DNA from 3 places in the Arthrobacter methylotrophus genome. Region 3 is predicted to be linked to each of the others. Evidence: riboswitches for the same ligand, from Rfam matches in the RefSeq annotation. Region 3 holds a riboswitch; each other region holds the start of a gene.
The links. A riboswitch is a leader RNA that binds a small molecule or an ion and turns the genes downstream of it on or off. The one in region 3 is predicted to bind glycine.

Region 1 (3,268 bases), 4.6 Mb from region 3:
GCACGGAGGCGATCGCAGCAAAAGCGAAAATGTGGAAGAGGGAACCTGCCGGTCGAAGCCGCCACAGCGCAGTCGTCACGGAGCAAAGCGCAGCAACCAACGTGGTGCCGATCGTGAGGATCCACACGTACGCGTCGGAGCCCTGCGCAGCCCTGGCCGTCAAAGTAGCGAGCAGGATGATGCCCAGCAGCAACGAACCTGCCCGGAGTTGGCTTCGAAAACGGTGGCTGTGGGGCTCGTTGCGGCCATAAATATTGGTGAACGCAGCAAAACTGGCGAAAACCACAAGGTCCAGCCGTCCGAACAACACGAGGATGATCAACGGCAGGAAGACGCCCACGGCACAGCGCACAGCCGGGTAATGGTCCTTGTTGCCGGGACCGATCCTGAACATCTCTGCCAAGGCGTTCACGTCGCGGCTTGCCTCTCATCGCAGGGTCAAGAAGTACGACGGCGGCGCTGGCGTCCGTTTCGAATCTTACGCTCCGGGCGCCGGGCTTCTCCATCAGCTAAGGTTCGCGACGCCCGGGTAGAGCGGGTGCGCGGCGGCGAGGGCCTCCACGCGGTGACGCAGGCCGGAAAAGGTCGGCGTCGGCGTCGGCGATCAGTGCCTGGGCAATGATGTCCGCAACCTCGCGGAACGCCGCTTCGCCGAAGCCGCGCGTGGCCAGTGCCGGGGTGCCGATCCGCAGACCGGACGTGACCATGGGCGGGCGCGGGTCGAACGGAACCGCGTCGCGGTCCTTCGCAGTCACGTCGGCCAGGATCCGGGCACCGGCCAGAACACGCTCCTGGCGTTCCTTGAACTCGGCCCGGCGTCGTCCTTGGAAACGCCCACCAGGCGGCCCGGCATCGAGCGTTCAAGGCCCTTCTGGACGGCGATGTAGGCCGCGTGCGGGCCGCCGAAGAACAGCGGAACGCCGAAGCGCTGCGTGGAGCCGACGGCGATGTCGGCGCCCTGCTCGCCTGGAGGCATGATCAAGGTCGGCGCCAAAATCAAGGTCGGCGCCAAAAGATCAGCGGCAACCGTGACCAAAGCGCCGCGTTCATTCGCGGCGGCGATCACGGCAGAGTGATCGAACACCCGGCCCGAAGCAGTCGGCGTCAAGGACGGTCTTACCATCATGAGCGGACTTGTTCTTGTTCGCCCTGCGCATCATCAACACCGCTTCGGCCACGGCGGTCGCTTCGTCCAGCAAGGAGGCGTTGGCCAAAAGCGGTGAGGGTTGATTGAACAGTCACGAGGAACTCCAAGATAGGACCGGCCACAGTGGCACGGCTTGGATTGGGTTCCTCCCCGCACTGTCTTGGACCTGAGAGATTCCGCAGAACACATTGTCACCTTGTGTTGCGCTTGCACCGTCGGTGAGCCAGGCCGGAGCCTTGCTGCTTTCCAGAGGGTGATTCGGCTCACACCATACACACAAGGTCAGAGTCGGGGCAACATCTGGTTCGAAAACGGCACTCAGCGGGCACCTAGGTGACGAAACAAAGGCGGAATTGACATTTCTTGGTGAGCTATCCCACACTGAATCGGTGGCCACCCGGAAGGGCCGATCCTCCACATCCGCGATTCTCTTCACCCAACTGAATACTGCTTATGATCTGCGGCGGGAGAGCCCTGCCGGTACATTCAGTAGGCGCCGTAGGAGCAAATCCTCCCCAGGAAACTCTCAGGCCCATGTACCGCCGCGGCGAGGCAACTCTGGAAAGCAGCCCGGCAACCGGGCTCACCGACGGGGCAAGCGGAACCATGCGAAAGCACGGCGCTGCGGAATCTCTCAGGTCCAAGACAGTGCGGGGAGGAACCCCGAATCATCGTGGCGCCTTTGGTGTCACTTGAACGATGGAGTTCCTCTTGACGATTCATCACCCGCCCGCCAAAGCCGTCGAAACACCACATCTTGACCGCCAGCTCAGCAACCGGCACATCCAGCTGATTGCTATCGGCGGGGCGATCGGCACTGGTCTGTTCATGGGTTCGGGCAAGACCATTTCCGCGGCCGGCCCCTCGGTCATCTTCGTCTACATGATCATCGGCTTCATGCTGTTCTTCGTCATGCGCGCCATGGGCGAACTGCTGCTGTCCAACTTGCACTACAAGTCCTTCAGCGATTTTGCCGCGGACCTCCTGGGTCCGTGGGCAGGTTTCTTCACTGGCTGGACCTACTGGTTTTGCTGGGTGATCACCGGCATCGCGGATGTCATTGCCATCGCCGGTTACTCAAAGGAACTCTGGCCGGGCCTCCCGCTATGGGTTCCTGGCCTGGCGACCATCGCCATCCTGTTGCTCCTGAACCTGACCACGGTAAAGGCGTTCGGCGAGACCGAATTCTGGTTCGCACTCATCAAGATCATCGCGATCGCCGCCCTGATCGTGGTTGGCCTGTTCATGATCTTCAGCGGGTTCCGGTCCGGCGCCGGACCGGCAAGCTTCAGCAACTTATGGAGCCACGGGGGCTTCTTCCCGAACGAGTTCATGGGTTTCGTGGCCGGCTTCCAGATCGCAGTCTTCGCGTTCGTCGGCATTGAGCTGGTAGGCACCACCGCCGCAGAAGCGAAGGACCCGGAGAAGAACCTGCCCAGAGCGATCAACTCCATCCCGGTGCGCGTGCTCCTCTTCTACGTGGGCGCCCTCATCATCCTGATGTCCGTCACTCCTTGGACCCAGTTCGCCGCCGGCCACAGCCCGTTCATCGCTATGTTCTCCCTTGCTGGACTGGGTGCCGCCGCCACCGTGGTGAACCTCGTGGTGCTCAGCTCGGCCATGTCATCGGCCAACTCCGGCATCTACTCCACGTCCCGCATGGTCTACGGCCTGGCCCAGGAGGGTGACGCGCCCGCCGTGTTCAGCGGCCTTTCCCGCCGAAAGGTCCCCCGCAACGCCTTGTTCCTGTCCTGCGTTCTGCTGCTGTCCGGCGTCGTTCTGATGTACGCCGGACAGGACATCGGCAAGGCGTTCGACATGGTGACCACCGTGTCGGCCGTCTGCTTCGTCTTCGTGTGGTCGATCATCATGGCCAGCTACCTCGCCTACCGCCGTCGTCGCCCGCATTTGCACGATACCTCGAAGTTCAAGATGCCCGGTGGCATCGTGATGGTCTGGGTAGTGTTCGCGTTCTTCGGCTTTGTCCTGTGGACCCTGACAACGCAGCCCGATACCCTCGTGGCGCTCTTGGCGACCCCGGCATGGTTCATCATGCTCGGCGTCGCATGGTTCTTCCTACGGCGCCGTAGCACCCATTTGGCCCGGTACGCAAGATTCCAG
Region 2 (3,268 bases), 3.5 Mb from region 3:
ACGTCGGCGTCGTACACGCCGTGGGTGGACGGGTAGGTGATCATGATGGCCGAGAGGACGTCCTTGTGGGCCTCGATCTTGGCCTGCAGGTCCTCGTGGTCGATGGTGCCGTCAGCAGCGGTTGCCACCACCACCACCTTCATGCCGGCCAGCACTGCGGAAGCCGCGTTGGTGCCGTGGGCCGAGGCCGGGATGAGGCAGACGTTGCGCTGGTCATCGCCGCGCGAGCGGTGGTAGCCGCGAATCGCCAGAAGGCCCGCGAGTTCGCCTTGGGAACCGGCGTTGGGCTGGATGGAGACTTGGTCGTAGCCGGTGATCTCGGTCAGCTGGGACTCGAGGTCGGCGATCAGCTCACGCCAGCCTTCGGTCTGGGAGTCCGGAGCAAACGGGTGGATCGAGGCGAACTCCGGCCAGGAGATGGCTTCCATCTCGGCAGTGGCGTTCAGCTTCATGGTGCACGAACCCAACGGGATCATGGTGCGGTCCAGAGCGAGGTCGCGGTCCGAGAGCTTGCGGATGTAGCGCAGCAGCTGGGTTTCTGAACGGTGGGTGTTGAACACCGGGTGCTGCAGGTAATCGGAAGAACGTTCGACGGCGGCATCCAGGGCGAACCCCTCGCCGTCACTGGACACAGGGGCACCGAAGGCGGCGACAACGTCGGCGAGGATCGCCGTCGTCGTTGTTTCATCAACAGACACGCCGACCGTGTCGGCGTCGATACCGCGCAGGTTGATCCCCTTCGCTTCCGCAGAAGCGACGATCTCGGCAGCCTTGCCCGGGACCCGGACGGTGACGGTGTCGAAGAAGCTGCCGTGCAGAACCTCAAGGCCGGCGGCCTTCAAGGACGTGGCCAAGGTCCGAGCGTGGTTGTGGGCGGTTTCGGCGATCGCCTTCAGGCCGTCCGGGCCGTGGTAAACGGCGTACATCGAGGAGACGATGGCCAGCAGCGCCTGCGCGGTACAGATGTTGGACGTGGCCTTCTCGCGGCGGATGTGCTGCTCGCGGGTCTGCAGCGCCAGGCGATACGCGGGAGTCCCGGCGTCGTCCTTGGAAACTCCCACCAAGCGGCCCGGCATCGAGCGCTCGAGGCCCTTCTGGACGGCCATGTAGGCGGCGTGGGGGCCACCGAAGAACAGCGGAACGCCAAAGCGCTGGGTGGAACCGACGGCGATGTCGGCGCCCTGCTCGCCGGGAGGCGTGATCAGGGTGAGGGCCAGGAGGTCCGCGGCAACGGTGACGAGTGCGCCGCGTTCCTTGGCGGCGGCGATCACGGCGGAGTGGTCGAACACGCGGCCGGAAACGCCCGGCTGCTGGAGGACGATACCGTTGATGTCGCCGTCGGGCAGGCCTTGGGACAGATCGGCGATCTCGACCTCGAAGCCCAGCGCCTCGGCGCGGCCCTTGACGATGGCGATGGTCTGCGGGAGGCAGTCGGCGTCGAGGACGGTCTTGCCTGCGGCCGCGTTCTTGTTCTTGTTGGCCCTGCGCATCATGAGGACTGCCTCGGCGACGGCGGTGGCTTCGTCCAGCAAGGAGGCGTTGGCGATGGGCAGGCCCACGAGGTCCTGGACCATGGTCTGGAAGTTCAGCAGCGCCTCGAGGCGGCCCTGGGAAATCTCCGGCTGGTAGGGCGTGTAAGCCGTGTACCACGCTGGGGATTCGAGGACGTTCCGGCGGATCACCGGCGGAGTGACGGTGTCGTAGTAGCCCTGGCCGATCATCTGCACGGCCGTCTTGTTCTTGGCCGCCAGCTTGCGCAGTTCAGCGAGGACTTCGACCTCGCTGAGGGCGTCCTGGAGCCTTAGGGCGACGTCCTGGCGGATGTCGTTGGGAACCGCGGTGTCAACGAGCGAATCGACACTGTGGTATCCAACAGACTTGAGCATGACGTCAATGTCGGCTTGGCGCCGGGCGCCGATATGCCGGTCAACGAATGTGGTGGAGGTTGAACTAACCGTCACGAAGGAACTCCATTACTAAGGCGGCGTGGGTACGCCACAGCTAATCGGGTTCCTCCCCGCTCTGTATTGGACCTGAGAGTTTCCGCAAATCCGCGCTTTCGCACTGCTTCGCTTGCACCGTCGGTGAGCACAGCGCCGTCGGGTGTCACGGACACCGGTGGACAGCGTGCTGCTTTCCAGAGTTGCCTTGCCGCGGCGGTGCGTGGGCCTGAGAGATTCCTGGGGAGGATTTGCTCCTACGGCGCCTGCATCACATGCCTGCAGGACTCTCCCGCCGCAGATCAAAGGCGTATTCAGTTGTGTGAAATGACTGTGTGAATCGACCGTGGCTGCCGGTGACGACTGCCACAACTACCAATTGTCCTATGGACTGCCCGTGTCCGCAAATAATGTCATCGTCGTCGCCCGGCTTTCCCAACTAGCTCGCAGTTGTTGTCGCTTTGAGGGCTCAAAACGACGTTAACTGCGAGCTAGTTGGGCCGGCGCTTAGTTTCGGAGGCGTTCGACGGCGGCAAGCAGCGCACCGACGTCGGTGTTCCTCGCGCTGGCCTTGACTTCCGCATCGCCAGCGCCGCCTTCAAGCATCGCATTGAAGTAGAGCCCATCACCCATATATCGGACCGCCTTGGCCATCTCGGGGCCCACTTCCTCGGCGAGCACATCCAGCCATTGTTGCTGGATCCCGGCGAAGCGCCTGCGGGTTTCTTGATGCGCCACCTCCGCGAGCCGTGTGGCTGCCACAAACACCCGGTCCAAGGGGGTGTCCGCCCAAAGGGAGGACTTGATGAAGAACGCGGCCGCACCTTCGGGAGCTGCCTTCATTGCCTCGATGTCCTGTGCTGCCAGCCTGTCCATGCGTTCCAGCAAGGAGCTGATCATGGCTTCCTTGTTGGGGAAATGGTAGAGCAAGCCGCCTTTGGAGACTCCTGCGCGTTTGGCGACGGCGTCAAGGGTGGCAGCTCGCTCCCCCACCTCGATCAGCAGTGCTTCAAAGGCATCCAGGACAGCGTCCCGGGCAATAGGTTTTCGCGGCATGGTGTCCATCATCCCTCAGTTGGATACAGTAGATTGAAACTATACCGTCCAGACGGTATAGTAACGTTCATGTTCAGCCCGTCCACAACCCAGTACCCACGCATCCCCTCGACCCAGTCCGCCCCCTGGCGCGATTGGGCTGCCTTGACACTCCTGATGTTCCCCGTGCTGCTGGTGGCTGTGGACAATACCGCGCTCACATTTGCCCTGCCGGCAATCGCACGGACACTGGAGGTCGGCGGCGTGCAGTTGCTGTGGATCGTCGACGTCTA
Region 3 (3,268 bases):
GTGCGATCCCGTGATGGGGCAAGCACGTAATGGTGAGCGTTGTGGAAAGCGGCACCTCGGCCTGGACTTTCTCGACGATTCCGTCTGAGGGAATGATTTCAATCCGCGTGGGGAACATGCTGGGGTCCTTACGGATCAGGCCGTCGCATGGTGTGCGAGGAGGGTGCGGGCTTCCTGGCGGGTGGTGCCGGAGTCCTGGATGCCTTCGGCGATGTGGGCAATGTGCTCTAAGTGCACCGGGATCTCGCGGCCTTTCTTGCGCATCGCGGTGGCCCAGAGGCGGCCGGCGCGGTAGGAGGAGCGGACCAGGGGGCCGGACATGACGCCGAGGAAGCCGATTTCCTCGGCTTCGGTGGCGAGGTCGACGAATTCCTGGGGTTTGACCCAGCGGTCCACGGGCAGGTGCCGTTCGGAGGGGCGCAGGTATTGGGTGATGGTGATCAGGTCGCAGCCCGCGGCGTGCAGGTCTGCCAGGGCTTCGGAGATTTCTTCGCGGGTTTCGCCCATGCCCAGGATCAGGTTGGATTTGGTGACCATGCCGCGGGCCCGGCCCTGGGTGATGACGTCCAGGGAGCGGTCGTAGCGGAACGCGGGGCGGATGCGTTTGAAGATCCGGGGCACGGTTTCGACGTTGTGCGCGAAGACTTCCGGGTTCGAGTCGCAGATCGCGTTGATGTGTTCGGGTTTGCCGGAGAAGTCCGGAATGAGCAGTTCGACGCCGGTGCCGGGGTTCAGTTCGTGGATCTTGCGGACGGTTTCGGCGTAGAGCCAGACGCCTTCGTCGGCGAGGTCGTCGCGGGCCACGCCGGTCACGGTGGCGTAGCGCAGGGCCATGGACTGGACGGAGCGGGCGACCTTGGTGGGTTCGAACATGTCCACCGGTGAGGGTTTGCCGGTGTCGATCTGGCAGAAGTCGCAGCGGCGGGTGCATTCGGAGCCGCCGATCAGGAAGGTCGCTTCCTTGTCTTCCCAGCATTCGAAGATGTTAGGGCAGCCGGCTTCCTCGCAGACGGTGTGCAGGCCTTCCTTTTTCACGAGGTTCTTCAGGCCCACGAATTCCGGGCCCATCTGGACCTTGGCCTTGATCCATTCGGGCTTGCGTTCGACCGGGACGGCTTTATTGCGCTGTTCAACGCGCAGCAGCTTACGGCCTTCAGGTGCCAGGGTCATGAGGAACTCCATAATTCAGGTGGCGCGGACGCACCACGATGATTCGGTCCCTCCCCGCTCTGTCTTGGACCTGAGAGATTCCGCGTCCGCTGCTTTCGCAGCCGCCCGCTTGCACCGTCGGTGAGTCCGGTTGCCCGGCCTGCTTTCCAGAGTTGCCTTGCCGCGGCGGTACGTGGGCCTGAGAGATTCCTGGGGAGGATTTGCTCCTACGGCGCCTGCTGAACGTACCGGCAGGACTCTCCCGCCGCAGATCATAAGCACGTGCCACCCTTCGGTGACACGTCTCACATGGTATCCGGTGCCCGGACGGCACGCAATGAGGGGGACCGAGGGTGACCAGACTGCGTGCTCGCGACTAGCCCGCATCGTGTTGTGACTAGATCTTGCGGTAGCTGAGGTCGAAGATCATGCGTCCGGCCTCGTGGGCCTTGTTTTCGAAGCTGGTGCGGATCCGGCCATCGAAACGCGGAGCCCACCCACCCACGTGATCCACACCCTCATTGGGGCCCGTATGTTCGGTGCTGACCGGTGCGCGGCCTTCCTTGACGGGGGCCCCTCCCACCATGGATTCGACGCCGGATTCCCAGACCTGGGTAAGGGGGCTTTCCGCGCCGGTCCGCTCGCCGTCGTGCAGGTTCTCAAACTCAGTGGAGCCGGCGAGGACTTCGCGGACGTGAACGGCGTAGTTGGACCAGTCGGTGGCGATCCGCCACAGGCCACCCTTTTTGAGGGACCGTGCCGCGAGTTCGGCGAACGCCGGTTGGATGAGGCGGCGTTTGTGGTGCCGCGACTTGTGCCACGGGTCCGGGAAAAAGACCCACAGCTCGCTGACCGAGCCCGCCGGGAGCATGGTGGCCAGGACCTCCGGGGCGTTGGCTTCGACCACCCTCACGTTGCTGAGGCCACGGCTGTTGATCTTGATCATGGTGTTGGCTAGTCCGGGCGTGTAGACCTCCACGGCGAGGAAATCCTTGTCCGGGTTTTCCTCTGCTGCATGGCACACGGCGTCGCCAAGTCCCGAGCCGATTTCGACGATCAGCGGCGCCTCGCGCCCGAACTCCGCTTCGGCGTCGAACACGTAATCCGGGTGCACCGAGGTGTTGGCGACATGCCGTGGAACCTGGACGGCCCAGCGGTCCGAGTGCTCTTCCCACGCGGCCTGGCGGCGGCCCTGAAGGCGCGTCCCGCGGCGCACAAAACTGACCGGCCGGCCGCCATAGGTGCCGAAGGAGGCTTGGGTGCCAGGGGTCACAGGGCGCGAGGACTGCGGTGTTTCGTGGGAAGTTTCGGGGGAATCTGGGGTTTCACTCATCCACTCCAGAATACCGTCGCCGGGAGAAGGGCCGGCGGGCGGAACCTGCGTATGTGGACAAACTGCCAGAATGGGGTAGTGACCCCTGCTTCAAGCGCCCCCAAGAACACCAGCCAGCACTTCGGCGTCGCCGAGATCCTCGTCGACGCCGAGATTGACGATCTTCCCGCCGCGGAGCCCACCCGGGTCACGGCGCGCCGCGGACCGGTCCTCCTGGGCATCTGCCTCGTGCTCATCGGGTTGAACTTGCGGACGGTGTTTTCGAGCTTCTCGGCGGTCCTTCCGGAAGTCACTGCCGACGCCGGACTGCCGGGCTGGGCCGTGGTGGTCCTCACTACCGTACCGGTGACTTTGTTGGGGGTCTTCGCGCCGTTGGCTCCAATCCTGGCCCGTCGTTTCGGTGCCGAGAGGGTCTTGCTCGGTGCGATGGCCGTGCTGACCGGCGGGCTGCTCCTGCGTCCAGTGGACCTCGCCGGACTCGGGCATTTGCCGGCTCTGCTCGCGGGAACGGCCGCGTGCGGTGCTGCGATTTCCTTGTGCAACGTGTTGCTCCCCGGGGTGGTCAAACGCGATTTCCCGCACCGGCTGGGGCTCATGGGCGGCCTGTATACGACGGCGATCTGCGCTTCCGCCGCATTGGGCGCCGGTTTCACCTACCCCGTCTTCACGGCAGCCGGGCACTGGACCTCGGCGCTGTGGTTCTGGGCGCTGCCCGCCGTCGTCGTGCTTTTGCTTTTCCTGCCGCTGGCAATTCGCCAGCATCCCGTCCGGCACAACGCGGCCGAC

Region 1: linked by a shared signal. The riboswitch ahead of ABD884_RS23870 (glycine dehydrogenase (aminomethyl-transferring)) and the one ahead of lipA (lipoyl synthase) in region 3 are both predicted to bind glycine.
Region 2: linked by a shared signal. The riboswitch ahead of gcvP (aminomethyl-transferring glycine dehydrogenase) and the one ahead of lipA (lipoyl synthase) in region 3 are both predicted to bind glycine.

The regions. Positions count from the first base shown of each region.
Region 1 is NZ_BAABED010000001.1:4,635,089-4,638,356, reverse strand. It holds gene ABD884_RS23880 (FUSC family protein) at 1-412, opposite strand, end outside; partial or broken gene ABD884_RS23875 (serine hydroxymethyltransferase) at 506-809, opposite strand; partial or broken gene ABD884_RS23870 (glycine dehydrogenase (aminomethyl-transferring)) at 812-1,214, opposite strand; glycine riboswitch at 1,293-1,407, opposite strand; glycine riboswitch at 1,602-1,699, shown strand; gene ABD884_RS23865 (hypothetical protein) at 1,682-1,843, shown strand; gene cycA (D-serine/D-alanine/glycine transporter) at 1,847-3,268, shown strand, end outside.
Region 2 is NZ_BAABED010000001.1:3,554,288-3,557,555, forward strand. It holds gene gcvP (aminomethyl-transferring glycine dehydrogenase) at 1-1,961, opposite strand, end outside; glycine riboswitch at 2,013-2,146, opposite strand; glycine riboswitch at 2,148-2,245, opposite strand; gene ABD884_RS18385 (TetR/AcrR family transcriptional regulator) at 2,448-2,996, opposite strand; gene ABD884_RS18390 (MFS transporter) at 3,066-3,268, shown strand, end outside.
Region 3 is NZ_BAABED010000001.1:49,008-52,275, forward strand. It holds gene ABD884_RS00250 (methylenetetrahydrofolate reductase) at 1-118, opposite strand, end outside; gene lipA (lipoyl synthase) at 136-1,170, opposite strand; glycine riboswitch at 1,220-1,325, opposite strand; glycine riboswitch at 1,327-1,424, opposite strand; gene trmB (tRNA (guanosine(46)-N7)-methyltransferase TrmB) at 1,547-2,482, opposite strand; gene ABD884_RS00265 (MFS transporter) at 2,561-3,268, shown strand, end outside.